Regions from separate parts of the Paenibacillus sp. MCAF9 genome, predicted to be linked through region 3. Evidence: predicted binding sites of a transcription regulator. Region 3 holds the regulator's gene; each other region holds the start of a gene.
What was found. The regulator Rex, encoded in region 3, represses fermentation and respiration genes when NADH is low (regulators of the CRP and FNR family bind a similar motif). The targets are predictions, from matches to a motif close to TTGTGAAATATTTCACAA.
Positions count from the first base shown of each region.

Region 1: a site for Rex is predicted at 7,360-7,377, ahead of AB4Z45_RS30010 (DUF1641 domain-containing protein). Genes of this name have one in related genera too.
Region 2: a site for Rex is predicted at 5,276-5,293, ahead of nadA (quinolinate synthase NadA). Genes of this name have one in related genera too.

Region 1 is NZ_JBFREL010000039.1:25,440-36,352, reverse strand. Features, by position in the region: gene AB4Z45_RS30035 (helix-turn-helix domain-containing protein) at 1-1,864, opposite strand, end outside; gene AB4Z45_RS30030 (ABC transporter permease) at 2,119-3,063, shown strand; gene AB4Z45_RS30025 (carbohydrate ABC transporter permease) at 3,082-3,951, shown strand; gene AB4Z45_RS30020 (extracellular solute-binding protein) at 4,006-5,547, shown strand; gene AB4Z45_RS30015 (NAD(P)/FAD-dependent oxidoreductase) at 5,613-6,794, opposite strand; gene AB4Z45_RS30010 (DUF1641 domain-containing protein) at 6,831-7,271, opposite strand; gene AB4Z45_RS30005 (MGMT family protein) at 7,727-8,050, shown strand; gene AB4Z45_RS30000 (hypothetical protein) at 8,184-8,645, shown strand; gene AB4Z45_RS29995 (GDYXXLXY domain-containing protein) at 8,832-10,913, opposite strand, start outside.
Region 2 is NZ_JBFREL010000030.1:11,311-22,223, reverse strand. Features, by position in the region: gene AB4Z45_RS27300 (BMP family lipoprotein) at 193-1,248, shown strand; gene AB4Z45_RS27295 (ABC transporter ATP-binding protein) at 1,411-2,955, shown strand; gene AB4Z45_RS27290 (ABC transporter permease) at 2,961-4,043, shown strand; gene AB4Z45_RS27285 (ABC transporter permease) at 4,045-5,007, shown strand; gene nadA (quinolinate synthase NadA) at 5,358-6,296, shown strand; gene nadB (L-aspartate oxidase) at 6,330-7,943, shown strand; gene nadC (carboxylating nicotinate-nucleotide diphosphorylase) at 7,936-8,820, shown strand; gene AB4Z45_RS27265 (type III pantothenate kinase) at 8,817-9,590, shown strand; gene hslO (Hsp33 family molecular chaperone HslO) at 9,590-10,498, shown strand; gene AB4Z45_RS27255 (peptidylprolyl isomerase) at 10,516-10,913, shown strand, end outside.
Region 3 is NZ_JBFREL010000001.1:96,545-107,457, forward strand. Features, by position in the region: gene AB4Z45_RS00445 (biotin--[acetyl-CoA-carboxylase] ligase) at 1-628, shown strand, start outside; gene panB (3-methyl-2-oxobutanoate hydroxymethyltransferase) at 885-1,796, shown strand; gene panC (pantoate--beta-alanine ligase) at 1,793-2,743, shown strand; gene panD (aspartate 1-decarboxylase) at 2,670-3,053, shown strand; gene AB4Z45_RS00465 (hypothetical protein) at 3,176-3,889, shown strand; gene dinG (ATP-dependent DNA helicase DinG) at 3,906-6,812, shown strand; gene AB4Z45_RS00475 (redox-sensing transcriptional repressor Rex) at 6,809-7,465, shown strand; gene AB4Z45_RS00480 (amidohydrolase) at 7,446-8,747, shown strand; gene AB4Z45_RS00485 (cell wall elongation regulator TseB-like domain-containing protein) at 8,780-9,277, shown strand; gene AB4Z45_RS00490 (hypothetical protein) at 9,392-9,922, shown strand; gene AB4Z45_RS00495 (AAA family ATPase) at 9,924-10,913, shown strand, end outside.

The DNA of each region.
Region 1 (10,913 bases), on a different contig from region 3:
CGTAATATTCTTTGGAATATTCCTGCATAATGGGCAACGCACCGTCAAAATCACGCAAAAGGGCGTTCAAAAGCTGATTTGCGCTGGAGATGGCCTGATAATAGCTCATCTCGCCCAGCTGCTTCATAAATTGATCAAGTGCTTGATTGACCTTGTCATTGTGGTTTAAACGAAGCTCCTCGCATAGCTTCTTCTCAGCTGCTGCAGGGTACACACTTGCTTGCTGCATGACCTTAACAACCATAGCTTCATGAATAATAGCCTGATGTCCGTAGAAGAAACGATACTTGGCGTATTCCTGTGCCGATTCGAAGGAACGATCAATTTCATATTTGTCTTTAACCGTTTCTCCTAAGCTGAACGTAACCGTAAATTTGAAATAGCTGTAGATGATTTCTTGAATTTCGCCAAGTGTTAATAAGATATGCTCGGGCACGGAAGGCGAATCCAGAAACAATAAAATGGCTAGTGTCTGCTCATCGACAACGATTGTTTCGTTTTTCGCGTGTTTCTGAAGCAGCTCATTCGTAATATTACTGACAGAGAAGCGGAAAAGTCCCTGTTTCGTCTGATTGTTATGCTGCGCAAACTCCGTAAACCGATCAATTTGCGCGACGATAACGACATAATTCGAGCTGGTAAAATACTCATTAATCGCGGATTGGATCATATGTGTCGCAGATAAGTCATGCAGCGTTCCATGCAATAAATGCTGAAGATAGGTTTTCTTTAGCACCGGCAAAGACTGCTTCTGCTCCAGTTCAACCATATTCGCTTGATCAATGACGTTGGAGAAGGCCTCAGAGAGTAGTGCAAATTCATTTTGATTTTGCTCAGCAAGCGGTTTTTTGTTGCCCGTAACCTCATGCACTTTCTTAATTAGACGGCCAAGCGGATTGTACAGTTTATTTGTGGCAAAAAAAGCTGTTAATGCACCAAGCGCAATAATGACCATAGCAATCAAGCCCGTGAAGGTTCTCAATACGGAAATATCCGAAATAAGCAGTCGGTACGGCTTAACGCTGACAAAATACCAATTAAGCTGGTTTGATTTCACAAAGGTGACCAGCTGTTTCGATCCGTTCACTTTAGCTTTGAAATGCCCCGCATTCATGGACGAATTCAAAATTCGTTCGATATGGGGCATCGATGCGAAGCTTTGCATGAACTGGTTCGCATCGGTATGGGATAATACAAGCCCGTCTGCATTCATGACAAATACATCATCGTTAGCACTGCTAATCGCTTTGATCGTGTTCAAAATATACTGTTCATCCACATGGATGGTGATAGCTCCTTTGTATGCAGAGGTAAGCGCATAGTTTGGACGCAAAATCGCAGTGAGCACATGTTCCGGCTTGCTTGTGCTTGGAGCGTTTGGCATACGAAGCTGGTTTGCGAACAGCTCCATATACTGCAAGTGATTGATATCCGTAATTCGCTCCTTCTCCAAATCATTTAACACATAGGTTGTCCCCGCCGTGTTCAAATACCGCTTCGTATGATCGTTATAAATGCCAATGTATTTAATGAACGGATAAGTGGACTGGATATCCAGAAGAATATCCATCGCGTCACGATCCTGTACATAATCATGTTCTTTATTCATCAGTACGGTGATGATTCGATTATTGCTTAACAAATGGTTGCCTATCGTTTCGATTTGCTCATGGACGATGCTGGAGGTATAGCTCGTTTGCTGCAGCATGGAAATGACGTTTTTGCTGATCGTCTCTTCCGTTTTGGAAGCAAAGAAAAAGTACAAGGTGCTGCTGACAGCTAGAACAGCTAGAGCGACGAGTAGGATGTAATAAATCAACATCTTGCGGTAAACGGAATAATTAAATAATTGCTTCCATTTCATCGGGCCTGTCTCCTTACTCCGTTAATAAATGAATCGCTTACATCGTTTATTTAGAAAACTTTAAAATACATCCTTCTTTAATGCAACGTTCTATCGCTATATTTGCAAAAATTGAAGGTTTAACTGATTTTTATAGTCCCAAAAAGCCTTGATTTTAAAGGGTTTATCAAGATTTTAACTATTCAGCGGCACTTGCCGCGGCGCATACTGAAATCACCGAAAACAAACAAATCATCATGAAGGGAGATGCTGCTGTGAGTAAGGCTAAAGGTCAACGGCAAAAGCGATACACTTTTTTTACCGACATTAAGCGGAACAAGGTTTCATATTTGCTCGTCTTGCCGGCGATACTTTACACATTCGTATACGGTTATATGACGCTGCCTTATATGGTTATCGCTTTTCAAAAGTTCAATTATACAAAGGGCATCTTCGAGAGCGACTGGGTAGGATGGAAAAACTTCGAGTTTTTCTTCAACTCAACGGCTGCTGCGATGGTCACTTGGAACACGATTAAGCTGAACTTTTTATCTATTTTATTTGGGACGATTGTCGCGTTGGCATTTTCTATTCTACTGAATGAAATTCGCTCACGCGTATTTAAGCGAGTATCGCAATCGACGCTGTTGTTCCCGCATTTCTTATCATGGATTATCGTCAGCTACATCGTCTACAGCTTGTTTGCAACCGAGCATGGCCTTATCAACAACATGCTGGAGACGTTTGGTTTTGATTCGCACAATTGGTATTCCGATCCTAAGCCATGGACATGGATTTTGGTCGGGCTCAGCATCTGGAAAGAGACGGGCATGTCCGCCGTCATCTATTTAGCAGCGATTACAGCAATTGATGATTCCTTGTATGAGGCCGCAAAAATCGATGGAGCCAATCGCTGGCAGCAAATTAAATCCATTACGATTCCAATGTTGATGCCGACGGTATCTATTCTAACGCTGCTTGCGATCGGCAAAATCTTTTACTCCGATTTCGGAATGATCTACGCCATTATCGGCGACAATGGCATGCTTTATTCGACAACGGATGTTATCGATACGTATACGTTCCGAACGCTTCGTACATCGGGCAATCCTGCAATCGCAATGGCAATTGGATTGTATCAATCGGTCGTTGGATTTGTGCTTGTTCTATCTGCCAACTGGATTGTGAAGAAATTCAATAAAGATAGCGCGATGTTCTAAGGAAAGGAGGGAATGTGCTTGAAAAAAATAGATGTATTTCAAATCGTTAATACGATTTTTGTATTGTTGTTCGCACTGCTTTGTACGCTTCCCATCCTGCTCGTTCTCATCGTGTCTTTCTCGGATGAGGAGTCTATCCTGAGAAAAGGCTACAGCTTTATACCGGATCACTTTTCACTAGAAGCCTACAAATCGGTATTCGGCAGTAATGATCAGCTGCTGCAAAGCTATGGGGTTTCCATCGGCGTAACGGTTATTGGTACTTTAGCGGCAGTCGTCATCACAGGAATGGCCGGTTATATGCTTGCCAATCGACAGGTTCGTTACCGCAATCCAATCGCGTTGTTTTTCTTCATCACGATGCTCTTTAACGCAGGCCTTGTGCCTTGGTACATGATGAATGACCTTCTAGGGTTCAAAAACAATCTGCTTGCCCTTATCGTACCGACTTTAATATTCAGTCCCTTTAATTTGTTTCTCGTACGCAATTTCATGCAGGAGCTGCCTGAAGCTCTACTAGAGAGCGCAAGAATCGACGGAGCAAGCGATGCCTATATCGCATTCCGCATCGTATTTCCATTATCCTTGCCGGTACTGGCAACGATCGCTTTATTTTACGGATTAGGCTACTGGAACAATTGGTTCAACGCGATCATGCTGGTCGACAAAGAAAGCTTGTACCCTTTGCAATATTTATTGTATAAGCTGCAATCCGAGATCAATATGGTGAACCAGATGCAGGGCTTGGTCACTTCCAACATAACGATTCCAACCGAATCATTCAAAATGGCGGTAGCTATCATAACCATTGGTCCTATCGTACTGCTTTACCCGTTCCTGCAGCGTTTTATTATCAAGGGTCTTATCGTTGGAGCAGTCAAAGGATAGATATGTCGCCTTAGGGCCATATATAATTAAAGATTCAGAGAGGGGTTAATCAAGATGAACAACAGGAAGATGCGCTTCATTCCGGCAAGCTTGGTTATTGTTATGATGCTCGTTCTTATGATGGCTTGCAGTAATGCGGGAGACAAAGCGGGTTCAAATGGCAACGCCAGTGGAAATGAAGGAGATAACGCTGAAGTATTGCCGCTGAAATACGTGATTCCGGGTACAGCCAAACCTCATACCGATGAGGTTGTTCAAAAAGTAAATGAAAAGCTGAAGGCTGACGGCGTTAACGTTAAGCTGGAAATAAATTTTATCCCTTGGGATGCTTGGGATCAGAAAACCAACCTAATGCTGAGCACAGGTGACGAGTTCGACATGCTTCATGTTATGGAGAACAGCTCCGTGCCTACAGGCTCCTATGTTGGGCGAGGCGCGCTTCAGCCACTCGATGAGCTCATTGACAAGTATGGTCCAGAGCTGAAAAAAATCATTCCTGACTACGCATGGGATGCTGCAAAGATCGATGGTAAAATCTATTCCGTTCCGGCAGTATGGCGCTATGAGACCTCAGGCAGCGGTGAGATGGGTACGCTTGGCTTCCGCCAAGACTTGCTCGATAAAGTAGGCATGCCTTTCCCAAAAACGTCGGACGAGCTTATCGCAACGGCTGAGAAGATGCAGCAAGCTTCCGACAAGAAATTATATATTCAAACGGAAACGGATGTTACGCCAGTATTTTTACACCGTACGTACGATTCATGGCCATTTTTTGTAGATTACCGCGAACAAATCATCAAGGTCGATCAAGCGGGCAATATAAGCTCTTGGCTCGAGAGTGAAGAATTCAAAAAAGATGCAGAGTTTTTCCGCCAGCTTTATGAGAAAAAGCTGATTAACCCTGATATTTTGACGTATAAGAAGGAAGAGCGCGACAAAGCCATGACACTGGGCGATTTTATTTACAGCACGAACGGCGCTTTGTACTCTTCGATCGCAATTGCGAGAAATAATCCAGAAGCAAAAGTAGGCGAGGGTTATTTGGCAGAAGAGAAACCGCTGCTTCAATACTTGGCATTCGGAAATACAAATGCAGTTCCAATTACATCGAAGCACCCAGAAGCAGCTATTATGTTCTTGAACTGGCTGTACAGCAATAAGGATAACCATAACCTGTTCCTATATGGGGAAGAAGGCACGCACTACAAAGCGGTAGGCGAGCGTACGGCAGAATTCATTCGTGACGCGAATGATGAATCATATTATTTTGATTCGTGGATGATCGGCAACATTAACTACATGTTGTTTGATGTGAAGACGCCGGAAGATTATTTGAAAATGCAAACGACAGAGCCATCGAATCCAGTTGAATTCTCACCTGTTCTTGGTTTCCGCCTAAATACGGAGCCGATTGCTGTTGAATATGCGAATGTGCTATCCGAAGTGAAATCGAAGATCATTCCAATTAAAATGGGCGTGGTATCCTACGATAAATACTTCCCAGCAGCTCTTCAAAGCTTAAAGGCTGCAGGATTAGACAAGGTTGTCGCTGAATATCAGAAGCAATTTAAAGAATGGCAGGCCTTGCAGAAGTAAGGCTAGCTGTTGGGTAAAACAAAAAGAAGGAGGGCTGCTACCCTCCTTCTTCTTGTTTGTGTATATTAGTAAGCTAGTGCGAACAAACCGTGAATATGCGACAGGTAACGAACGTTACTTGCTTCCTTCATAAGGGAAGCAGGCAAGCCCTTAAGCTGTGTCGCGTTGCCGCCGATTGTGCCCACGCCATCTTTACGGCCAAGGCTGCCAAGTGTTCCGGAGAATACAGGTACAAACTTATCCATAACGCCGCCTTTGATTTGAACCGCTAGATTGTAGCCTACCGTTTCGCCCATTTGCCAAGCAAGCTGAGCTGTTGGAGGGTAAGGACGTTCGCTGCCTTCTGGGAATACAACTGCGCAGTCGCCAGCAAGGAATACATCAGCGTGTGAAGTCGATTGAAGCGTTGGTGTAACAAGTGAACGACCACGGTCTTCTGCAAGTCCGCTGCTGCCGACAACTGGATTACCTTTAACGCCGCCAGTCCAAATGATTGTGCTGGATTCAATCGTACGACCGTCTTTAAGCGATACGGAGCTTTTTGTAGCTTCTGTAATCGCTACGCTAGTGATGAAATTAACGCCACGTTTCTCAAGGCTTGTTACAGCGCGATCGATCAATACTTTCGGGAAGATTGGCAGAACGGCAGGGCCGGCTTCTACGCAATACAGCGAAATATCATTGAAGTCGATGCCTTTGCTGCGGCAAATCTCAGGAAGTCTGTCAGCGAATTCGCCAACAAGCTCAACGCCAGTCAAGCCGCCGCCGCCAACAACGATTGTTGCGTCAGCTTTGTTGCCTGATTTTTTGTAAGCGTCAAGACGATCTTCAACATGCTTGCGGATTTTGTTAGCATCAGCAACGGATTTAAGAACAAGGCTGTTCTCTTCCAATCCTGGAATGCCGAAGTAGTTCGTTTCACTTCCAAGTGCTACAACAAGGGTGTCGTACTTTTGTACTTGTCCGCTTTCAAGAACCACTTGCTTCTCGTTAGGTTTAATTTCTTTAACCGAGTCAACGATGATGTTAACTTGTTTGTCGCCTAGAAGCTTGCTAAGCGGTAGAGCAACTGCTTGCTCAGCAATTGTGTCCCCAGCAAGTCTGTGCAGCTCAGTAATGATTTGGTGAGTTGGAAAACGGTTTACGATTGTGATGCTAGCTTCTGCTGCAGTCAAATGTTTGCGTGCTGTTAGAGCAGTAAGAAGACCGCCATAACCGCCACCAAGAATTAGTATTTGCTTCGACATGTTCATCCTCCGTTCGTTCTATACGTATTCGGTGTATTATACTTTATCGTTTTTGCGTTCAGACAAAACACTAAGGAAAGCTTGCGCGAAACGTAGCGTTTTTTGAACTTCCGGATCTTTAAGCATTTTCAACATAGCGAATAGGCCAACAGAAGAGTTAGCCGCTTCTTGCGAGCGCTCGCCAGCTTCAATAGCTGCTGTTGCGATACCTTTTGCTTTCTCTTGAACCGGTTTAACGAATTCACCGATACCTTGAGCGAAATCGTTGATCAACACTTTGTCTGTAGCGATGTTTTGTGCAAAATCATAAGCTTTGGTCATTAGAGTAACCATTTCAGCTAATTTAGGCAGGCTGTCCACGAGTACAGTTAGAGACTCTTGAACCTCCGGCTTCATCAATTGATCAAGTACATCCAACGTTTGTTTTTCTTCGACGAGGCTAGCTGCAACCTCTTGTCCAGCAGATGGTTGTGACATAATAGAATGTCCTCCTTTACGTAAATTTGAAAGTAAGTTGTAGTCTCAATTGTGTCAGCCGCTAAAGCCTAAGATGCATCCTGAAAGATTGTTACACTTTTCACATAGTTACTCGAAAAATGTTTATACGGACGTAACAGTCTTATTTCTGCATGAGGCAGAAGGATGTGAATGCGCGTATGACGTAATCGGATTAAACCCTTTGTTTCTATTCTACATCGTTTTCACCAAAAGTTAAAAAGAAATTTATTGCTTTCGGTAAAAAGATTTGGAATATTGCTGGCATTCAGGCATATAGCTGCTGTTCGTTGATTAATCATCCAATTTATGGATATTAAATTGGATGATTTAATGTGATTTCAAACGCTTTATCGTTCAACAAGCGTAAATGAAGCGCAATTCAGTTATGATAATAAAAAACAATGATTAAAAACATACATAAAAGGAGTTTTAATATGCAGCCCTATACGCAAAGAGTCGTATCCATTATTAAGGCGATTCCGGAAGGCACCGTAATGACCTATGGGCAAGTCGCAGAGCTGGCTGGCAATCGCAGGGGGGCAAGGCAGGTTGTCCGTGTTCTGCATTCGCTAAGCGGCATTTATAATCTTCCCTGGCACAGAGTTGTTAATGCAAAAGGGGAGATATCGATTCAAGAGGAGGAATCTCGTTACATGCAGATCTTTTATTTAAAAGAGGAAGGTGTTTCAGCGAGCGAGGACGGGCGAATTGATTTGGAAAAATACCGCTACAATCCGGAAAGAGAAGAAGAAAGATGACCTTGCCCGGATGAAAATTATGCTTCTTCGCGGTTAAACGGCTGCGATTAACTTTTTCTAATGAGGCCCCATTTGAAACCCCGTATCCGAACCTTTATTATGGTATAGACCATTCGGAAGGGAGAGAAAGAACATGACATCAGAAATTACACCGGGAAACGTTAGAAACTTCACTGTTTCCACCGAAATCTTTTATAACCAAAGCTTGGATATTTATTCGCAAATGATTTATATCGTACTCAGCTCAAGCACGGCGGATTCCGCATCGCTCACCTTAGACGAGGTTGCCAAAAAAGGCCGTATGACGACAAAACTTGCAATAAAAGCGATGCAAGCCTTAGTTGACGAGCAGCTAATCCCACATAAATTGTTCCGTAAAATGATCGGTGAATTCCAGGATGATCGCTTATCTTGGGCAGCCAAAGGGCTGCTCACGTATTGCAAGGAGCATAAAAACATTACATTGCCTGAGCTCTTAGCACTATCAGATCAATCTGGCGAGGATGAGGTTAGCATTCGGAAGGCATTGATGGAGCTGGAGAGAAACGGTTATTTAGAGGAATTTACGGAATTGAACAAACTGATGCACGGATAATCGAAAGAATATGAAAAAAGCCATCAACGTCCTCAGCAAACGGAAGCTGCGTTGTTGGGCAAATATAAGCTAAGTAGAAGCAAATAAAATATTTCCTTCTATTTTGAAAGAAGCAGGACCTCCACAGCTGTTGCGCTGTATAGGTCCTGCTTCTTTTTTTGTTTATTGGCGGTCAATTATACAGCACTATTCTTTCGTTAATTTCTCTAGAATAGCGTCGCCTTTTGTTCCAACCATGACATACGCAAAGCGGGCATTTTGCTCCGTTTCCAGCCCAGTGCCTTCGGGTACAAAATAAGATTCTATGCCGTACTGGATGTTTCTCCAGCCGCTAGTGGAACCGTTAATAATGATTTCCTTGTCAGCTAAAGGCTCACCTTTTTTATATAAACGATCCAAGTTGTATACGCCGCCCGCACCTTGTTGAAGCACGACCTTAATTCGGCTGTTGCTTGGACGTCTTTCCAGTTCCTGAGCGATGTGATCTGGCGGTGCCGAAATATTGTATTGAAGCGCTACATAATCGCCTTGCAAAATGGATCGTGGATCAAGCGGCACGATGGCCAGCTTAATCGGAGTGCCGCTCGAGAGCAATATTTCGCTTACTGCGGCATGGTAACCGACATAACCGAGCTGCAGCACTACCACGATAGCAATGAGAGCGGGGCTTCTGCGCAGCAATCGGCTGAATGAGTCTGCTTGCTCAGATACTGCTGCGCGTGTTCTATAGGCGTAAATATAAGTAGCTGCTATGATAATCACGCCAAGCAGAGCGAGCGTAATCGACTTGTGCAATAACGTCCAGAACAAGTCGTAATATTTGAACGCAAGGAAGATGAACCAGAATACGAAGCTAATTGCTGCTTCAAGAGCTTGGCTGCGCCTAACAAATAGAAAGGCTGCGATCGTAACTACAATGAAATTCAATATATTAAATAGCTCATATGAGTAAGGGAAAATGTTATCCATAAAGGTTAGCCAAAATAGAAGCAGCAAAGTAAAGAACCAACCGCATTCTCTTACATGAATCTTGAATGCGCCTTCCCTAAGCAGATGGTGACTTGCGTAAATGACTGCATTGAGCGACGTTACGATGAACACGATGAAGGAAGCCGCATTATGAACAGATCCAAATAACTGAAACAGAAGAATAGCGATATTGATATTCAGTAAGGTGTAGATAAAGAAATGCGGTACCCTTCCTTGCCATTTGAACCATCCGACAAGCAGTACCGCTATGAAAAAAATAGACAAGGCTGAAGTATCAATCCAAGCGGTCGAGATAAGTCCAGCTATATATCCAATCGTAAGCACGGTGTAGCGTACAGCCGTATTTAAGCGCGTCAGCAGCAGTGTTGGAATAATAAACAGCAGTGACAGGACAAATAAAATGTTTTCGGGCGGGACTTCACCAGAGGCTAATAGTACTAAGCCTACTAAGGAGATACTGCCAATCAAAACACCGATTACGGTAACGATTGTGAATGCGATTTTGCCAACAAGAGTGCTCTTATGTTCTTCTGATGGATGGGATGCTTGGTCAGCTGGGTCATTAGAGCTTGACTGATGCTTGCCGAGCTTGTTTAAGTAACGGAAGAAAAAGACGTTGGCTGTAAGTAATAAAGCGACAAAGAGGAGTCCAAATATAAAAAATAAGGTGGAATAATGCTCGGACATCAGCTCAAAATATTTAAATACAGCGAAAGCGGAAGCAGCCAGCGCGTTAAGGGTAAGCATCATTTTGTCCAGACGCACTTGGGTGAAATAATAGAATCCGAACGCGATTGCCGCAGCGCTTGCGACGTTCATCCATGCGCCATAATGTTCGTATAGATCGGAACTTGTCAAGACGAGCAAAGAAATATGAAAGACAATAAAGCTAATATATTTAAGCGGCGCTGATGCGAGACGTTTGGCTTCTATTAATGCGAATAAAATAAGATTGATAAGCGCAAATAACCAGCCAATCAGCAAAATTTCTTGGTCGCTATGGACGATGGAATACGCGCTTGGGAAAAAGTATTGCCACAGGGTTAGATGAACGAGTATATAGGCAAGGATATAAAAAGGATTAAAGCGGGTAATGAACGCAAGCAGCAGGGCAGGAATGGACCAGACGAGAAACAGCTCATAGGTGTCTGCATGCGAATTATATATTTGATTTAGAAGGGCAACCGCCACGCCAAACGCGACACAGCCGCCGACTAGAAAAGTAACAGACAAAAAATAGTGATGCCCAAGCATTATTTTCATTTTGGAAAATACGAA
Region 2 (10,913 bases), on a different contig from region 3:
TATTGGTCATACGTTACATAGATGTTACATGATGACGGTCATAACGTTTTTATGTCACTTAAACTGACATAAGTTATTGACGTTTATTTTTTTGTAACTATAATGAAATAATAGCGACCAGTATCAGCAAGAATAAGAATGTAACAGGGGTTGCCAAGCTACACAAAAATTAGAGCAGGGGAGAAAACACGCATGAAAAAGACATTTAGCTTTATGCTTGTAATGATGATCGCGTTGACACTAGTGTTGTCAGCTTGCGGTGGCAAGAAAAACAACGAGGGCGGCACGAACGGAGATAAAGGTACTACGCCTGCTGTTGAAAACGATGGTACTGGAAAAGGCAAAAAAATTGGTATGGTTACTGATGTTGGCGGCGTACACGATAAATCCTTTAACCAAAGCGCATGGGAAGCTCTTCAGAAAGTGAGTGCTGAGACTGGCGCGGAAACGAAGTTCTTGGAAAGTAAAGGCGAAGCAGACATGGAGCCGAACCTAAACAGCTTCGTTAAAGAAGGATATGACCTTACTTGGGGTATCGGTTTCTTGTTTAATGATGCACTAAGCAAAGTGGCTAAAGAAAATCCAGATGCTAAGCTAGCAGTAATTGACAGCGTAGTTGAAGCGCCAAACGTTGCTTCTATTACTTTCGCTGAAAACGAAGGATCTTTCCTTGTTGGTGTCGTTGCAGGCTTGATGACAAAAACAAATAAAGTTGGATTCGTAGGCGGTATGGATATTCCGGTTATCAAAAAATTTGAAGCTGGATTTAAAGCGGGCGTTGCTGCGGTTAAACCAGATGCAACAGTAAAAGTAGAATACGCTGGTGAGTTCGGTAAACCTGACCTTGGTAAGTTGGCTGCTTCGACAATGTACGATGGCGGCGTTGATATTATTTTCCACGCGGCAGGCGCAACGGGTAATGGTGTGTTCAATGAAGGTAAAGCACGTAAAGACAATGGTGAAAACGTTTGGGTTATTGGTGTAGATAAAGACCAATCACTTGAGTTCGGTGATGAAATTACACTAACGTCCATGATGAAGGGCGTTGAAACTGCTGTTCATAAAGTATCCAAAGATCTACTCGCTGGAACATGGGCTGGCGGAACTGTACAAGAGCTAGGTTTGAAAGACGATGCAGTAGGCTTGCCAGAAACATCTAAGAAAAACGTTCCAGCTGATGTTCTTGCTGAAGTAGAGAAATACAAAGCAAAAATCGTTAGCGGTGAAATTAAAGTACCTACTGAATAGTTTTCTCCATTCAATGGTATCCTTTGATTGAGGATCGTTTGTTGATGAATCAGACAAGACCGGCTTCGGCCGGTCTTTGTTCTTTGTTGGGATAAGTAAGTGCTTTTAATGTCAAATTTTTTATGCATATTCAAGCAGTAAAAACCGGGGAGATGATGAGGAATGGACCGGAGCAAGGCGGCTGTACAGTTAAAGGGAATTACAAAGCGGTTTCCCGGATTGGTAGCTAACGATTCCATAAATTTTGAATTGAAGAAAGGTCAGATTCATGCGCTGCTTGGCGAGAATGGCGCAGGAAAATCGACCCTAATGAACATTGTGTTCGGACTATATCAACCGGACGAGGGCGAGATTTGGGTTAATGGTGAGAAAACAGTCATTGAGGGTGCCTCTAAAGCAATTGACCTTGGCATCGGCATGGTTCATCAACATTTTAAACTCGTACAGCCTTTTACCGTTGCTGAAAATATTGTGCTTGGCAATGAGCCTGTCAAAGGTATGAAAATCGACTACAAGCTCGCTAATGAGAAGGTTCGGGCGATATCTGAACGTTATGGTCTGAATGTAGACCCTCAGGCGCGAATTAAAGATATTACAGTAGGCATGCAGCAGCGTGTTGAAATTCTGAAAACGTTGTATCGCGGCGCTGAAATCGTTATTTTTGATGAGCCGACAGCTGTTTTGACGGTGCAGGAAATTGAGGAGCTAATCGAAATCATTCGCAACCTGGCTGCTGAAGGAAAGTCGATTATTATCATTACGCATAAATTGAAAGAAGTCATGGCTCTTGCAGATGCTGTAACCGTTATTCGACGCGGCAAGGTTATCAAGACAGTGACCACAGATGAGACGAATGAGCAGCAGCTTGCGGAATTAATGGTCGGCAGGGACGTATCCTTCGAGGTGAAGAAGACGAAGAACGAGCCTGGCGAAGTTATTTTATCTGTGGATGGATTGCAGATGAAAGGTGATCAAGGCAAAAATGTATTGGATGGTACCACCTTCAACATTCGTGCAGGAGAGATTTTTGGCATAGCCGGTGTTGATGGCAATGGTCAAAGCGAGCTCATTTATGCTATAACAGGTATGCGCAAGCTGGACGGCGGCAGCGTTAAGCTGAATGGCAAGGATATGACAAATCATTCTCCGCGCCAAATATCGGTTGCTGGAGTAGGGCATATACCAGAGGATCGGCATAAGCATGGGCTGGTGCTTGATTTCTCAGTCAGTGAGAATATGATATTGAATACGTATTTTGAGCCGGAATTCGGCCGTTCTATGTTTATTGATTACAACAGTATGGACAAGCTGTCTGAAAAGCTTGTTAACGAATTTGATGTTCGCTCATCAGGTATTCATACGCATGCTCGTCAGCTGTCTGGAGGAAACCAGCAGAAGGCTATTATCGCACGGGAGCTTCATAAAGATCCTGATTTGCTGATTGCGGTTCAGCCTACACGCGGACTCGACATCGGTGCGATCGAATTTGTGCACAAGCGGTTGGTACAAGCTCGTAACGAAGGAAAAGCGATTTTACTCGTTTCATTTGAGCTTGATGAGCTTTATGCATTGTCCGATCGAATTGCGGTCATGTATGAAGGCAAGCTAATGGGTGAGGTTGACGCTGAGCAAAGAGATGATCAGCAGCTTGGACTTATGATGGCTGGTAACAAATTAGCTGTACCTGCATCTGAGGGGAGAGGATAGCGTATATGGAAACCTTGAAAAAAATATTTAATAAATCGTCTATCCTTGTTCCTATAGTATCAATCGTTCTTGGTTTTGTGGTTGGAGCCATTGCCATGCTTGCTGGAGGGTTCGATCCGATTCTAGCGTACACTTCTTTAATCAATAAGCTGTTTAGCACTCCTTACAATATGGGAGAAGCGGTTCGAGCAATTACACCATTGATCTTTACAGGTTTAGCCGTTTCCTTCGCTTTCCGTACAGGCCTATTCAATATCGGTGTAGAGGGACAATTTGTAATGGGCATGACTGGCGCGACAATCGTAGGCGTGCTGCTTGACCTGCCATGGTATATACATGCGCCTCTAGCTGTAATTACGGGTGCTGTATTCGGCGGCCTATGGGCGGGTATTGCTGGTTACTTGAAAGCGAAGCGTGGAGTAAATGAAGTTATTTCATCCATCATGCTGAATTGGATCGCATTGTTCCTCTCCAATTTTATCATTGCGAAGTTTCTTGTTGAGAAAGGCCAGCAGAAGTCGATGCCGGTTCATGAATCAGCTATGGTGAAAATTGATTGGCTTATTAAATTGACAGACAACGCTCGTATGCATTGGGGAACAATTATTGCGCTCATTTGTATCGTTGTGTTTTATTTCGTGTTATGGCGTACGAAACAAGGCTACGAGCTTCGTGCTGTTGGACATAATCCGGATGCAGCGTTATATGCGGGTATGAACGTTAACGTAACGATGGTTAAGTCGATGTTTATAAGCGGCGTGTTCGCTGGTCTGGGCGGCGTGTTTGAAATTTTAGGCGTGTTCGGCAACCAGACCGTTATGGCCGCTTCTCCGGGCTATGGGTTTGATGGTATTGCGGTAGCGCTCCTTGGCGGCAATACGCCGATTGGTGTATTCCTTGGCGCAATCTTATTCGGTGGACTCAGCTACGGTTCAGCAGGCATGAGCTTTGGTGCGGGTGTTCCTCCTGAGGTCGTGCGTATCGTAATCGGCGCCGTTATTTTCTTCGTTGCTTCGCATGGATTGGTGAAGTGGTTCTTAAAGCCTTTTCTAAATAAACGTGCAAGCAAGCGGAAGGAGGCGGTGTAGGATGAACGTGCTAGACATCATTGGACAACTTATTAATACAACGCTCGTGTTCTCCACCGCGCTCATTTTTACAGCGCTTGGCGGTATGTACTCAGAGCGCTCAGGTGTTGTGAACATCGGACTAGAGGGCTTGATGGTTTCAGGAGCATTTGCCGCGGCAGTTGCAACGGAGTATGCGATACAAGCTGGCTTAGGCAGTGCTTCACCGTGGATTGGTTTTATAGCTGCAGCTATTTATGGTACGTTATTTGCTTTATTGCATGCGATATCCACGATCACGTTCCGTGCGGATCAAACCGTCGTCGGTGTCGTTATTAACATCCTATCGCTTGGCTTATCGCTTTACTTAACCAAAAGCCTTTATGATGGATCAGGTCAAACGCCGCTTTTGGCTAATGTATTTCACAAAGTGAAAATACCTTATTTATCAGATATTCCGTTGCTCGGGAAAGCTATTTTTACCGCGTATCCGACGACGTATATTGTTCTAGCTATCGCAGTAATCAGTTATTTCGTTTTGTTCCACACGCCGTTTGGCTTGCGTCTGCGTGCAGTGGGCGAACATCCGAGCTCTGCGGATACCGTTGGTATCAGCGTAACAAAATACCGTTATATCGGCGTATTGCTCAGCGGCGCGCTTGCTGGTCTTGGCGGTGCGACAATTACATTGACGACGACAAGCAGCTTTGCGCATAATACGATTTCTGGGCAAGGATTTATTGCGCTCGCAGCACTGATTTTCGGCAAATGGAATCCGCTTGGCGTTGTAGGAGCAGCAATGTTCTTCGGTCTAGCTCAGGCGCTTAGAAGCTTTGCACAGCGCTTTGAATTCTCGCAGCACATTCCAGTTGAATTTTTCTACATGCTGCCATACGTTTTGACTTTGATCGTTTTGGCAGGAGCTGTTGGTCGTTCAAATGCGCCATCAGCACTTGGTCAACCTTACGATCCAGCAAAAAGATAATTCAAAATGGTCTCTCTCCATCGCGGAGAGAGACTTTTTTTATTTCGTTGCTAATACAAGTGATGACGGAGGTCGCGATTATATAGTAAAAAAGGTTCATTTACGAAGAATGTGAGTGAGATACAGCGATCAAAATAATTTATTTTAAATTGCTGCCTTAAAAAGGCCTTTAACGCATTGACAGTAGCATCTACCGCGTGTAAATTAAAACTTAATCAAATGAATTTATCCCTTTTGGTTTAAACTATAGGTAAGCGACTTTCTAAGTTTGTGCATCAATTCACAAAGTTCAGCTTGCCGTATAACGGAATGGGTTATCGCCCATCCCTCATAAGAGGAGAGGATCTACTGTGGAAGCACTGGCACTGGAACGCAAGGCGGAGCAAAACCGAGAGCTGCGTGAACGGTTGTTACAGTTGAAGAAAGAACGGAATGCTATCATTTTAGCTCATTATTATCAACGTGATGAAATTCAAGAGGTAGCTGATTTCCGTGGAGATTCCTTCCTGCTTGCGCAGAAGGCTGCACAAACGGATGCTGAAGTTATTGTTTTTTGCGGCGTTCACTTTATGGGTGAGAGCGCAAAAATTTTGGCTCCTAATAAAACCGTTATCATTCCCGACGAGCGTGCGGGCTGTCCGATGGCCGACATGGTAAGTGTTGATGGCTTGCGTAAGCTGAAAGCGCAGCACCCGAATGCAAAGGTCGTTACTTACATTAACTCGTCTGCTGAGATCAAAGCGGAGACTGATATTTGCTGCACATCTGCAAATGCGGTTAAAGTTGTCAATTCGGTTGAAGGCGACGAGATCATCTGGGTACCAGATAAGAACCTAGGCCACTATGTGCAGCAGAATACCGATAAGAAAATGATTATCTGGGAAGGTTACTGCAATACGCACGATATGCTGACGGTTAAAGACGTAGAAGAAATGAAAGCGAAATATCCTAATGCGCAATTCGTTGTGCATCCGGAATGTCGTCCTGAAGTCGTTGAGCTAGGCGACTTTGTAGGCAGTACAACCGCTATTATTAAATATTGTAAAGAATCAGATTGCCAAGAATTTATCGTGGGAACAGAAGATGGCACTGGCTATCAGCTTCGTTTAGACAGCCCAGGCAAAACTTTTCATTTTGCATCTAAATATTTGGTGTGCCCTAACATGAAAGTAAATAATTTGAAGAAGCTAGTGAAATGCTTGGAAACGATGCAGCCTCAAATCTACGTACCGCCACATGTTGCAGATCAAGCCCGTTTATCCTTGGAGCGCATGCTACTCGTGAAGTAGTATGCGCTGCTTCTACGCTTGGAGGAGCCAATGATGATTCCTAGATATTTAGTCGATGTGCAGTTAAGTGAGCTGCCTGTTATAGAAAAAGATGTGATTGTAATTGGGGCCGGCATTGCCGGTCTTTTTACCGCTATACGAGCAAGTGAAAACAATTCTGTCCTCATGATTACGAAAAAATCGCTGCTCGACAGCAATACGCGTTATGCGCAGGGCGGTATCGCTGCGGTTATTTCGGATGAGGATTCACCGGCTTACCATAGACAAGATACACTCGTAGCGGGTGCAGGCTTATGTTCTAATGAAGCGGTTGATGTACTTGTTCATGAGGGGCCCAAAGGTGTTCGCAGCTTAATAAAGATGGGAACGCAATTTGATCTGGAGAATGGCGAGTTTGCGCTTACGAAGGAAGGAGCGCATAGCCAGCGGCGTATTTTGCATGCCAACGGGGATGCTACAGGCTTTGAGATCGTACGAGCATTGTCCGAAACGGCTATTGCCAATCCTAAAATTGAAGTTTGGGACGACCATTTTGTTATTGATTTGGTCACTCATGACGGCGAATGCTGTGGTGTCATTGTACAGAAGCCGAGCGGTGCGCGGTTGTTTGTAAGAGGCAAAGCCGTCATTTTAAGCTCAGGCGGGGCTGGCCAGCTCTACCGTTACACGACAAATCCTGAGGTTGCCACAGGAGACGGCATTGCGATGGCTTATCGAGCAGGGGCATACATACAGGATGTCGAGTTTATTCAGTTCCACCCTACCTCTCTATGTTATCCAGGCGCGCCAAGGTTTTTGATATCAGAGGCTGTGCGCGGCGAAGGGGCGTATCTTCGTAATATTAAAGGAGAGCGCTTCATGGAACGCTACCATGAGCAGCTGGAGCTGGCACCGCGTGATGTTGTGGCGAGAGCCATCGTCAGTGAAATGGAAGAGACGAAATCGACCTTCGTTTATATTGATATTACACATGAATCACCGGAAATGGTGAAGCACCGTTTTCCTACTATATATGAATATTGCTTAAAATACGGCCTCGACTTGACGTCGGACTGGATTCCGGTTGCGCCAGCTATGCATTATATGATGGGCGGAGTGAAAACCGACCTAAATGGGGAAACGAATATAAAGCGTTTATTCGCTTGCGGCGAAGTATCCTCAACAGGTGTACACGGCGCTAATCGATTAGCGAGCAATTCGCTTTCCGAGGCCATTGTATTTGGCAGAAGAATTGTAAAACGAATCGATGAGCTTCCGAGTCTTACGATTCAGCCTAATATTAGTAATGAGATAGAACGGAGCAGTACATCAATCCAAGCTGTCGTAGAAAGACGGCTTAAGCTGCAAAAGATTATGGTCCGTTATGCTGGCTTGCGCCGCGATGCAAGTGGTCTTATGAAGGGTCTTGAGGAATTGAAAAGGCAGTTGCCTATCTATCAATCCGTTCTGACGGGGCGTGAGGAATACGAATTTGCTAATCTGCTCACCTGTGCCCTGCTGACTACGGAAGCTGCACTCTCTCGGGAGGAAAGTCGTGGTGCGCATTTCCGTGAGGATTTCCCGGTACGCGATGATGCAATGTGGAGAAAGCATACGGTGTTACACCGTCTATATGGATTGACGGAGGAGCGAATAGAGGATGTTTGAATGGATGGCAGGCGGTTATAATGCGGCAGTGCGCGAGCAAATTCGCGGATGGCTTGCAGAGGATATAGGCAGTGGGGATATTACGACCGAAACGACGATTCCAAGGGACTCGCGTTCCAAAGCCGTTATCCATGTGAAGGAAAGCGGTATAATTGCAGGGCTTCCGATTGCGAAGCTCGTATTTGAGGTTGTTGATTCGTCACTTGTCTTTGATTCCAAAGTACAGGATGGCGAGTATGTAAATAAGGGTACGGTTATCGCCACCGTAGAGGGCAGTACGCATAGCCTATTAACCGGAGAGCGACTTGCGCTTAACTTAATGCAACGGCTGTCTGGCATTGCGACTAAGACACGTTCTTTCATCGATGCGCTTGATGGATTGCCGGTTCGGCTTGTCGATACTCGCAAGACAACCCCAGGCCATCGGATGCTGGAGAAGTATGCAGTGCGTGTGGGGGGCGGCGCTAACCACCGATTCGGTTTATACGATGCTGTTATGATTAAAGATAACCATATTAAAGGCTCTGGCGGCATTCGTACTGCGGTTGAAGCTGCGCGCAGTAAAATTCCACACACAATGAAGATTGAAGTAGAGACAGAATCGTTAGTGCAAGTGGACGAAGCGCTTGCTTGTGGCGCGGACATTATTATGCTGGACAATATGTCTACAGACTTGATGAAGGAATGTGTAGCTCGAATTAAAGCAGCTTCTCCTCACGTTATCGTAGAAGCATCTGGTGGTGTCTCTTTAGAAACCGTTAAAGGTATCGCAGCTTGCGGCGTTGATGTCATTTCGGTAGGCGGATTGACTTATTCCTTCCATGCGCTCGATATTAGCTTGGATTTGAATGAGAAGAAGGGTGGGGAGTCGCATTGATCCTCGTCATTGATGTTGGAAATACGAATATTGTGTTAGGTATCTATAAAGGAAAAGAACTTTTGCACCATTGGCGGCTGAGCACTAATCGTTCTGCTACAGTAGATGAATACGGCATTAACATTCATAATCTGTTTCATTATGCGGGCGTGAAGCTGGAGCAAATGGAAGGCGTCATTATTTCATCGGTTGTTCCGCCTTTGATGCGGACGCTCGAGCAGCTTTGTCTCAAATATTTGCGTAAAGTTCCTCTAATCGTAGGGCCTGGCGTCAAAACCGGATTAAACATCCGCTATGAGAATCCGCGTGAGGTTGGGGCTGATCGGATCGTCAATTCGGTGGCGGGCATCGTAAAATACGGCTCACCGCTTATTGTTGTTGATTTCGGTACAGCAACGACCTTTGACTATATTGATGAAGGCGGCAATTACTTGGGCGGTGCCATCGTGCCGGGTATCGGCATTTCTACCGAAGCGCTTTATCAGCGCGCCGCTAAGCTGCCGCGTATTGAGCTTGTGAAGCCGAAGAGTGTCATTGGACGCAATCCTGTGACATCGATGCAGGCTGGCATTATTTTTGGATACGCAGGACAGGTTGACGGTATTGTTAAACGGATACGCACAGAATTTGGTGTCACACCACGTGTAATCGCAACCGGCGGCTTAGCTGAGTTAATCGCTGCTGAATCGGAAACGATAGAAGAGGTTGATCCGCTGCTCACACTTGAAGGATTGAGAATTATATATGAACGCAATCAGGAGGGATTTTGATGGAAAATCAGCTGAAGGACGTGCTGGTGCGAGGGACGGCATGGAATGGCAAGATTCGAGTGTTCGCGGCTCGCACGACTCAGCTTGTTGAAGAGCTTCGCCAAAGGCATGGTACATATCCAACGGCTACTGCAGCGTTAGGACGTACATTAACAGCAGGTGCTATTATGGGCGCTATGCTGAAAGGGCAAGAAAAACTGACGATTCAAGTAAAGGGCGACGGTCCAATCGGCCAGATCGTTGTTGATGCCAATGCAGACGGAGAGGTTCGTGGATACGTTGATCATCCTGAAGTGCATTTGGCAAGCAACGCACTGGGCAAGCTTGACGTAGCCGGAGCTGTCGGGCGCACTGGTTATCTTCATATTACAAAGGATTTAGGGATGAAGGAACCATACCGTGGCAGTATTCCGATTGTATCGGGTGAACTTGGCGAGGATTTCACATACTATTTCGCGGTCTCCGAACAGACGCCCTCGGCGGTTGGCCTTGGCGTCTTGGTGGATACAGATAATTCGGTGCTGCATGCCGGCGGGTTTATCGTTCAGCTTATGCCTGGTTTGACGGACGATGAGATTACAAAACTGGAGCAAGCGGTTGGATCGATGCCGCCTGTAACGACTTTGCTTGATCAAGGAGAGTCACCGGAGGGGCTGCTGCGCCGGATTGTGGGCGAAGATGGCGACCTTCACATTCACGATACGATGGACTTGAAGTTTCAATGCTTCTGTTCCTCCGAGCGTGTAGAGCAGACACTTCTCAGTTTAGGTGAGCATGAGCTGCAACAAATTATTGATGAAGATGGAAAAGCGGAAGTCGTTTGCCAATTTTGCAACGAAGCGTATACATTTGAACGGGCTCAGCTAAAGCTGCTGCTTGAACAAGCGAAACCAAAGCCGATCCAATAATCGGAGGCATTAGGGCAATGAGGAAATACGAGGTGCTGAAGGCCGTTGTCATCCTTCAAGCCGTATGCATGGTGGTATTATCGGTAGTCGTCGTAATTAGAGTGTGGCCGGGTCATGATCGACAGCTGGATAATCAGCAGCCAACGAATGTCGGCAGTGGGGAAGAAACGGCTGAACCAAGCAAGCCAGGCCAAACACCAACAAATCAATCGGATGGTAGTCGTGTTATCGCTAAAGTGGGCAAGGAAAACATTACGCTTGCAGATTTGGAAGGTGAGCTTCATTCGCAATATGGAGCTGCCGTTCTGCGCACGTTAATGGTTCACAAAGCGATTGATTTAGAAGCTGCAGCCTCTGAGCTAAGCATACTTGCAGAAGAGCAAAGCCGTGAGCTTGATAAAATGATTGAAGGCTA
Region 3 (10,913 bases):
TAAAGGCCGCGGCCGCATGGGACGAGGATGGATTTCGCCGCGCGGCAAAGGTATTTGGATGAGCATGGTGCTGCGTCCTTCCGTACCGATTCATTTTGCACCGCAGCTTACCTTATTGACAGCGGTAGCGTTATGCCGCAGCCTGAAGCGTTTAACTGGGCTTCCGATTGGAATTAAATGGCCAAATGATTTGCTGATTGAAGGTAAAAAAATTAGCGGTATTTTGCTTGAATCAGCCGCAGAGGACGAAAGACTTCGATATGTTATTGCAGGGATAGGCATTAGCGTAAATCTCGAAGAAGCTGATTACCCAGTGGAATTGCTGGAGAAAGCAACATCACTTCGCATCAGCGGTCAGCAGAAATGGTCAAGAGAAGAAGTTATTGCTGATTTTCTGAAGGAATGGGAGCAGTTGTATTTCCTATATCAGGAGCAAGGCTTTAGCCCGATTGTAACGTTATGGGAAGCTTTGTCCGTATCTTTGGGCAAAACGGTGCGCCTTACAACACCACAAGGCGAATTGGTTGGAATTCCGATTGGACTAGAAGAGAGCGGCGCTATTCGCATTCAACTGGAGGACGGCTCCATTAAGCCTGTTTTCTCTGCAGAGATGGGCGAACCTCTATAACGCATTACAAGTCGTTTACGTAATGAAGAAAGTTTGGTAAACTAAAGTCATCAGGCGGTATTCTAAGGAAGCTGCACTGATGATAAAAAATACGATGTAAATGGTTGGGAATGCACACTCTGCTCTGAGCCGTAGGGACCGAGACAGAAGGAAGCACAACAAGCAAACGTTTCCTTTTCAGTTTGGGGACCTTTTTGGCAGCGGCTAAAAGGTTTTTTTGTGTTTATCCTATCATTGAACGGGAGGATGAAAGCTGATGAGGAAACGACTGACGATTACAAAAATTAAGAAGATGAAGCAGGACCGCAATGCGATTTCCGTTTTGACAGCTTACGATTATCCTTCAGCCAAGCTTGCTGAAGAAGCTGGAATTGATGTCATTTTGGTTGGTGATTCACTCGGGAACGTTGTACTTGGATATGAGACTACCATCCCAGTAACCATTGATGACATTGTTTATCATACAAGAGCAGTTGCTAGGGGTGCCCAGCAAACGTTTATCGTTGCTGATATGCCCTTCATGACTTATGGCATTGGACGTGAAGCAACACTGCGCAATGCAGCGAAAATTATGCAAGAAGGCGGTGCTCAGGCTGTAAAGCTGGAGGGCGGCGTTGAAATTGCATCTGATGTATCCGCGCTTGTCAAAGCAGGCATCCCTGTTATGGGGCATATTGGCCTGACGCCACAATCGGTTCATCAGCTTGGCGGGTACAAAGTTCAAGGTAAATTAGATGCCGAAGTGGAGCAGCTAGTGAAAGATGCGAAGGCGCTGGAAGAAGCAGGTGCTTTCAGTATCGTTCTTGAACTAGTAACTGAACCAATCGCTACGATGATCAGCGAAATGCTTTCCATTCCGATTATCGGAATTGGCGCAGGTCGCGGCTGCGATGGCCAAGTGCTTGTATATCATGATATTTTGCAATATTCATCTCCTTATTTTGAGAAAAAATTCGTAAAAACCTATGCAGATATTGGAACAACCATTAGAAATGCGATCCAATCTTATGTGGATGATGTAAAAACGGGCCAGTTTCCTAAAGAAGAGCATGTGTTTAATGCACAACCTGCCCATATTCCTTCTTTGTATGGCGGCTCCTCTGAGAGCAGCAATCTTAACATAACTGAAAATAAGGACCTCGCGAATAAGGAGGTCAAATTGAAATGATCATTTGCCGCACGAAAGCTGAGCTAAAGCAGCAGTTAACTGCTGTGCGCAAGGAAAATAAAAGCATTGGTTTTGTGCCAACTATGGGTTATTTGCATGAAGGTCACGCTTCCTTAATGCGCCAAGCACATGCCGAAAATGATACCGCTGTGCTTAGCATATTTGTTAATCCACTGCAATTCGGACCTAATGAAGATTTGGATCGGTATCCGCGAGATGAGAAGCGTGATTTTGCGCTTGCAGAAGAATGCGGGATCGACATCGTGTTTATTCCTTCCGTTCAAGAAATGTATCCGAATAAGCCGCTGACAATGGTCATTGTCAATCAGGTAACGGATCGTTTATGCGGCGCTTCCAGACCTGGACATTTTGACGGGGTGGGAACGGTAGTGAGCAAGCTGTTTCATTTGGTTGCTCCTGATCGTGCTTATTTTGGCATGAAGGATGCTCAGCAGGTTGCTGTCATTCAGCAAATGGTTGGAGATCTTAATTTTCCAGTGGAAATCGTGCCAAGTCCTATCGTTCGAGAACCGGATGGTCTTGCTTTAAGCTCAAGAAACGTATTTCTTAATGCGGAGCAGCGTGAGCAGGCAGTCGTATTGTCCAAAACGCTGCAGCAGGCTTCTGATTGGATGAATGAGCCTGATATGACGGCTGAGCGGCTGGAGGCTAAAGTGAAGCTGCAATTGGTGAAAGCGAGTGAAGCTGTAATTGATTATGTGGAGCTGCTTCACTATCCATCCCTGCAGGTGCTGGATGCAAAAGTTTTATTAAGTACGATTCAGCAACCGTTAATTTTGGCATTAGCTGTAAAGTTTGGCGCAACAAGGCTTATAGATAATCGGATATTACAGACAGCGGAGGTGAACCAGCATGTTCAGAACGATGATGAAATCCAAGTTGCACCGGGCAACAGTAACGGAAGCGAACCTGAATTATGTCGGTAGCATTACAATAGATGAAGATTTGATGGATGCGGCTAACATATGGGAAAATGAAAAGGTTCAAATCGTTAACAATAATAATGGTGCTCGCTTTGAGACTTATGTCATAACAGGTGAACGCGGATCTGGTGTAATTTGCTTAAATGGCGCAGCCGCTAGACAAGTTCAGCCAGGTGACCAAGTGATTATCATTTCTTATGCGATGATGACTGACGCTGATGCAAAAGCACACAAACCGATTGTAACGATTTTGGATGGGAACAATCGACCCTTGACCATTTTAAACGAAGAGCTGCACGCAACAATCCTGTAATTTGATCTTTCACTACGTTAATCCCTGTATTATGTAACGAATGGGATGCTGTATGAAAAGCGGCGTTGAAACAAAAAATGAACATAACACTCCTTAATTCTTTGGCGAAGGCGGGATGCGGTATGTTCCAGCATATGTTTTCATCCATGAACGAAATGCTTGATCAAATTATTGAACAGTACGATGGTGCAGGTGCAAGTGAAAAGCAGCAGTTCGAACAGCAAATGCTTGAGCTCAAAAAAGTAAGTGATACATTTATTGAACAATGGCTTGAATTTGAAGAGAAGTTTTCTGAGTTCAAGGAGCAGCAAGGCGATCAAGCAGCAGTATCGCAAGTTCAGGAACAAGCCCCAGAAGGGGCGGTTCAATCAAGTGTGCCTGTAAGTATCGCAGTCAGCAGTCCAGCTTCAGATTTTGAAATTTCGGACGAGCTTGCTGCGGTCATCTCCAAAGGACAAGGTTACTACAAGCTATTTATGTTTTCGCAAGCAGCAGTGCAATTTCAAACGGCTATTTTACAATCGCCGGAATGTAATTTGGCTAGACTGTTTTTGGGCATGACTCAGATGCACCTCCAGAACTGGAGTGAAGCTCAGCGGCATTTTCAATTGCTGATTGTATTGACGGACTTCCCCAAATGGCTTGCAATGGGCTATAATGCGCTAGGATGCATTCAAGCGGTGCAAATGAATTTGGCACAAGCAGAGCAATTATTTATGAAAGCTTATGAGGTCTGTCCCAGCTTCAAGGATCCGTTAAACAATTTGAAATCATGTCAAGAAACACCCAAGCACTTATCGTTATATTTCGGAAGCACGGAGCTGTGCTGTTTGTGAGAGGATCGGGGAATAAATGAAATTTGCAGTATTGGATTTAGAAACGACGGGACACAGCTCGGATGATGATATTTTGCAGGTTGGGCTAGTCATCGTTTCAGAGGAGCTTGAAATTATCGATACGTATAGCTCCTTTGTTCGACCTAATATCCCGATACCGGCCTTCATTACACAATTAACAGGCATAGATGAAACGGTCGTTGCGGATGCTCCAACTCTCAAAGAGGTTATTGCAGGGCTGGTTCCGTTATTGGATGATGCCGTTTTGGTCGCTCATAACGTTGGTTTTGACGCCGGTTTTTTAAACCAAGCATTAGCACGATGTGGTCGGCGCCCTTTTGCAGGCCGCAGGCTGGATACCATTGAATTATTACGAATTTTATATCCTACAATTAATACGTATCAGCTTGGAGCTGTTTCTGAGCTCTTTGGAATACCGCATGATCAACATCACCGCGCGGACAGCGATGCAAATGCAACTGCGCTATTGCTAATTGAAACGGTAAAAAAGCTTCGCAAATTGCCGCTGCTTACTTTGCAGCGGCTTTCCACGCTTGTAGATGACGGCAGCGATTTGAGCTGGTTTATTAAGCATACCGGGCAGCAGATGGAATATAGTACTGTATTCGAATCGAATGAATATGACTATTTTAATCAATTTGCATTGAAGGTTCGCGAATGGAGCGATGAACAGCCTCCGCGTTCAGGCGGTACAAGTGTGCTGCCATTAACGGATGTTTCATTTGACAATTATTTAGCTGATGTTAGACAACGTTTCGAACAGAAATTTGAGAATTATGAGGAAAGAGAAGCGCAGGTAGCCATGTTTCAAGAGGTGTACAGCGCTCTAAATCAGAATCAGCATTTACTTATAGAAGCAGGTACAGGCACAGGGAAGTCGCTTGGTTATCTAATTCCTGCGCTTTATTATGGCATTCAAAACGGCAAAAAAGTTGTCGTTAGTACGCATACAATCAATTTGCAGGAGCAGCTTCGTCAACGCGATTTGCCATTGCTTGAGGAAATACTGCCATTTGAGTTTAGAGCTTCGATCTTTAAAGGCAGAGGGAATTACTTATGCTTGCGCAAATTTGAAGGTAAAATCAACACAAAAGATCTTGTATCGCCGATTGAGGATACAGTTACAGCTGCTCAAATGGTCGTATGGCTTGGGGAAACAGAAACTGGCGATCAGGAAGAGCTTAACTTCGGCAACAAGGGTGCTGAGTTTTGGTCTACGGTAGCGAGCGATACGGATTCATGCCTGAATCGAGCTTGTCCTTGGTTCAAAAGATGTTTTTATCATCGCGCGAAGCATGAAGCAAACATTGCTGATGTTACGATAACGAATCATTCAATGTTATTTACTGATGTTCAAGCAGATCATCGTTTATTGCCTTCCTATACTCATCTCATTATTGATGAAGCACATCATGTGGAAGAGGTTGCCGGCAAGCATCTAGGTATGCAAGTTAACTACTTCTCTTTGACGCAGGCTGTTCTTCGGCTTTATAAAGATGCGCGCTCTGGATTATTGCCTGGGCTTCGCCAGAAGCTTATGTATGAGGATGACGCACATCAAGCTTCCTGGTTGGAGACGATTGATACCGTTATTCCTATTTTCCAAGAAATTAAGGAGCATTGGGATAAGCTGTTTGAAATGTTTTATAGCTTTACTTCAACTTCATCGGATGGACCAACCGAGAATGGTCAGTCGGTATGCCGGCTTAAGAAAAACGAGCTTCCAGCAGGCTGGGAGGACGGCGTTACGGTTGAAGGAAATATCCACACTGAACTTAACCGAGTCATTCGAACCGTCGATAAAATGGTTACCGATATTAAAGACCGTGTTGACGATTCCGGTGTTCAAGCGATAATAACGGATTTAAATGGCGCGGTACGTGATTTATCACGTCTTAAGGATGAGCTTAGAACGTTTATCACCTTAGAGCTTGCGGACTCTGTGTTTTGGATCGAGGCAAGCAGTGTATACCGCTACAGATCTGTACAGTTATACGGTGTCCCAGTAGATGTAAGCGCTCAGCTGCAAAAATATTTTTTTGATGTCAAAGAAAGTATCGTATTAACCTCTGCGACGTTATCTGTGCAAAAATCTTTTCAATACGCAGAGGAGCAGCTTGGGTTAACTGGATACGAACAGCAGGGCAGGCTTAAAACTGTTCAATTGCCTTCACCGTTTAATTACCGGGAACAGGCATTAGTTGTCATTCCGCGCAACTTCCCAGTACTCAAGGGAGCAGCTGTAGATGACACCTATTTGGATATGCTTGTAAAATCGCTTTCTGATGCTGCAAAGGAAACGAAGGGCAGAATGCTAGTGCTGTTCACGTCCTATCGCATGCTGAGGCAGGTCTACGAGCCGCTTAAAGAGCTTTTAAGCGTTGCAGGTATTCAAGTGCTCGGACAAGGAATAGACAGCGGCAATCGCACGAAGCTTACAAGACGTTTCCGTCAAACGCCAGAGTCCGTTTTACTTGGCACGAGCAGCTTCTGGGAAGGTGTAGATATACCCGGAGAAGCTCTGATTTGCCTTGCCATCGTTCGTTTGCCATTCCAACCGCCTAACCATCCCTTAGTAGAAGCAAAAGCTGAGATGCTGCAGCGGCAGAAACAAAATCCTTTTATGAAATTGTCGATTCCCCAAGCCGTCATTCGCTTTAAACAAGGCTTTGGGCGTCTAGTAAGGACTTCACAAGACAAAGGGATCGTAATCATATATGATACAAGAGTAATCGACACTTACTACGGTAAACACTTCTTATATTCACTGCCAGGACCAAAAATCGAAACGATGCATATGGATCAAATGGTCGTACGAATGAGAGAATGGTTAACGGATGAATACGCAGCATTGCCGCAGGAAAATCAAGCTGTGTCCAGCGAAGAGGAGGAAAAACGATGAAGCAAACGAAAATATCGGAGGCTGTCGTCAGAAGGCTTCCCGTTTATTTGCAAGTACTAAATGAAATGCTTAATCGTGAGATTCAGACCATTTCTTCGCAGGATTTAGGCACAAAGCTTGATTTAAATCCTGCTCAGATTCGTAAAGATCTCGCTTATTTCGGAGAGTTTGGACGGAAGGGCGTAGGCTACGATGTTGTATATTTAATTGAGAAGATACGTCAAATTTTGAAGGTTGATCAGACGATAAAGGTTGCGTTGGTTGGAGCGGGCAATCTAGGTCATGCCTTATGCAATTACAATAAATATTCCAAGGATAATATGCAGATTACGGCCGTGTTCGATGTACATCCGAGCAAAATCGGAACGAGCATTAATAATTTGATTGTAATGCCGATGAGTGAGCTTGCTGCAACGGTTGCAGAGCAAAATATTCGAATCGGCATCATTACCGTTCCAGCATTTGAAGCACAAAATGTAGCTAATCAATTTGTCGAAGCAGGCATAGAAGGAATATTGAATTTTGCCCCTGCTATTCTACGAGTACCGGATGAAATGCGAATACATAATGCTGATTTCACAAGGGAATTGCTTAGCTTAGCTTATTATTTAGCCAAAGAGGGAGAGACGCAGGATGAGTCAGATTTGGATTGAAAATGGTTTGTTTATAACGATGGATGACGAAAATCCATCATTTAGAGGACATATGGTTGTATCCGATGATCGGATTAGTTATATAGGTACGGCTGTTCCTGAGCAGCTTTCTGACACGGTGCAAAAAATAGACGGCAGCAAGCTGGCTTTTATGCCAGGACTTATTAATACTCACGGACATGCAGCGATGAGCTTGCTTCGCGGATATTCAGATGATCAAAATTTGCAGGTTTGGCTGGAACAGAAAATGTGGCCAATGGAAGGCAAATATGTTGATCAAGATACACGTGCAGGAAGTGCTCTAGCGATCGTTGAAATGCTGAAATCAGGTACAACAGCTTTTGTTGATATGTATGATCGTATGGATCAAGTTGCTCAAATGGTTGAGCAAAGCGGTATCCGAGGTGTTTTGACCAGAGGAGTTATCGGACTATGCCCTCCCGATGTACAAGAAGCAAAGCTTGCTGAAGCAATTGCTTTTGCTCGTGATTGGAACGGGAAAGCCGATGGACGCATAACTACAATGATTTCTCCACACGCGCCTTATACATGTCCACCAGCGTATATTGAACGTTTTGTACAAGCAGCTCATGATTTTGATTTGCCTTTGCACACGCATATGTCGGAAACGATACCTGAAGTTGAGCAAAACGTGCGTGATTATGGACTTCGTCCGGTCGAACATTTGGATCGTTTAGGCTTCTTTTCACGTCCTGCTCTTGTAGCGCATGCCGTACATCTGAATGATGCTGAGATCGAGTTGCTTGCTGCTAAAGGAGTTGCGGTTTCACATAATCCTGTAAGTAATCTTAAGCTTGCTAGCGGCATTGCACGCGTTCCTGATTTGATTCGCGCAGGTGTTACGGTATCGCTTGGAACAGATAGTGTGGCAAGCAACAACAATCTTGATTTATTTGAGGAAATTCGATTTGCAGCTTTGCTTCATAAAGGTGTTTCTGAAGATCCTACTGCTATCCCTGCTTTGGAAGCATTGAAGCTTGGTACAGTGAATGGGGCAAAATCTATTTGGCAAGAGAAGAGCCTTGGTAGTCTAAAAGTAGGCATGAAGGCAGATTTCATCGCAATTGATATTGAACAGCCGCATTTCTACCCTCAGACGGATATCGTATCACATCTGGTCTACTCAGGTTCAGGCCGCGATGTGCGGCATGTATGGATTGATGGAAGACAAGTATTGAAAAACGGCGAATGCACTTGGCTCGATGAGGAGAAAATTCGTTACGAGGCACAAGCGAGCTTTGATCGCTTGCTGCAAGCTTAATGCGAGCAACAGCAAGGAAACGAAAGCCGTTTATGACACTTAAGCGATGGTTGTTGTTAATTACAGCATTCCTCTTGCTGCTTCTAACCGTTTCTTTTATCTATTTCCGTGAAGTTCAGTCGCCTGAGTGGACAGCAATTAATGCGGCGAAGGAACAAGCGACTAAAGCAGCTGATCTTATGGAGATAGAAAAGGTACATCATCATATATGGCAAAAAAACAGTTGGGTCGTTGAAGGCATTAATCAACAAGATGAACATGTATACGTATGGCTGACTGAGGAGCAACAACCAGTTATCATGAAAGCGACGGAAGGCATTTCTGAGAAGTCACTCAAAGATAATTTCATCAGCAAGAGGCCATTGGCAGAAATAAAGAGAATTCAGCCGGGTCTGCTTGATGACAAAACGGTGTGGGAGATCTATTATAATGACGGTGAAAAGCCTGATCATTACCGATATGATTTCTACCGTTTTGATGACGGTGCATTCATTGATTCTTATACGTTACCAGCAAAAACGGGGCCATAAGGCTCCGTTTCCTTTTATTGATGGACGATTCTTGCATAATTTCATGATATACTTTCGTATAGCGGAATTGATATACGGAGTGTTCAAAAATTTATTGCAGGAGGGATTTTCATAATGATGAGACCACGTGTGATACCAATCGTGATTACTGCTGCAATTTCCGCTTCCGTTTTGTTCGGAGGCTGGGCTGTATATAATCAAGTGGCTGTAGCAGCTCCATTAGAGAAAGTTACAAAAGGCATTCAAGGTATTGTTTCTTCAGAAAAACCAGTTATGGATCGCAATAAAGTAGCTATTTCTCTTGAATTAACGCCGGATGCGAATCTCCGGGACATCTATGAAACTATTGCAGCTAACGGAAAAGATGTAGTTGGCGACCGTAAGCTTGAGCTTAATATAGAAGAAAAATCGAATAAGCAGCTTGAAGATCTGTGGTATGCTTCCATGTTTGAAGTTGCAGAGGCGATGGAGCGCAAAACCTATTCTCATATTCCAGATGCGATGAAAGAAGCTGCAAAATCCATGAAAGATGTCACCGTGACGACTGAAATGGATGATACGAATGTGTATATTACGATTAAAAATAATGAAGCGGTGAAATATATCGTCCTGCCACGCACGCCAAACCAATTGGAGGCATGGTAATATGATGAAATATGGCAAAGAAATTGCGATAGGCTTACTTCCTGTACTTGTTGCTTTTTTTATATATATTGGACAAAATGTTGTTCCCATCGTATTGCTGGGCGTATTAGGCTTTGCCGTAGTTTATGCAGCACGAGGCAGAGGCAAGCTGACCGCGTTGTCTAGCCAGAAGCGGCGTTCTGAGGAGAAAATGACACCACTCACCTTTGAGGAAATCGGAGGTCAGGAGCGTGCCAAGCAGGAGCTTGTAGAGGCGCTTGATTTTCTCGTTCATCAAGAACAAATTGCTAAGCTTGGCATTCGGCCGTTAAAAGGCATCTTGCTGTCTGGCCCTCCAGGAACAGGAAAGACGCTGCTTGCTAAGGCAGCTGCTCAATATACTGATTCGATTTATTTGGCTGCATCCGGCAGTGAGTTTGTAGAAATGTATGTCGGTGTAGGCGCAGGACGTATTCGCGACCTATTCAAAGAGGCGCGTACAAAAGCGAATAAAGCGAAAAAAAGCAGCGCTGTTATTTTTATTGATGAGATTGAAGTCATTGGCGGCAAACGAGATGGCGGTCAGCAGCGCGAATACGATCAAACCTTGAATCAGCTATTAACCGAGATGGACGGTATTTATGCAAATGAATCACCGCGCATTTTGTTAATTGCGGCTACTAACCGTAAGGAAATGCTCGATAGCGCATTGCTCCGTCCAGGCCGTTTTGACAGGCACATCGGTGTTGAACTTCCTGATAAAAAGGGCAGATTGCATATTTTGAACATCCATGCGAAAAATAAGCCTATCCGCTCAGGCGTGAACTTAGAACGCATTGCGAGTGAATCCTTTGGTTTCTCCGGTGCACAGCTAGAGAGCGTCATGAATGAAGCGGCGATTTATGCGATGCGTGAGAGCAGTGAAACCATCGCTGAACAGCATTTATCGATGGCTATTGATAAAGTTATGATGGGTGAAAAAACGGATCGTGAGGCATCAAAAGAAGAGCGT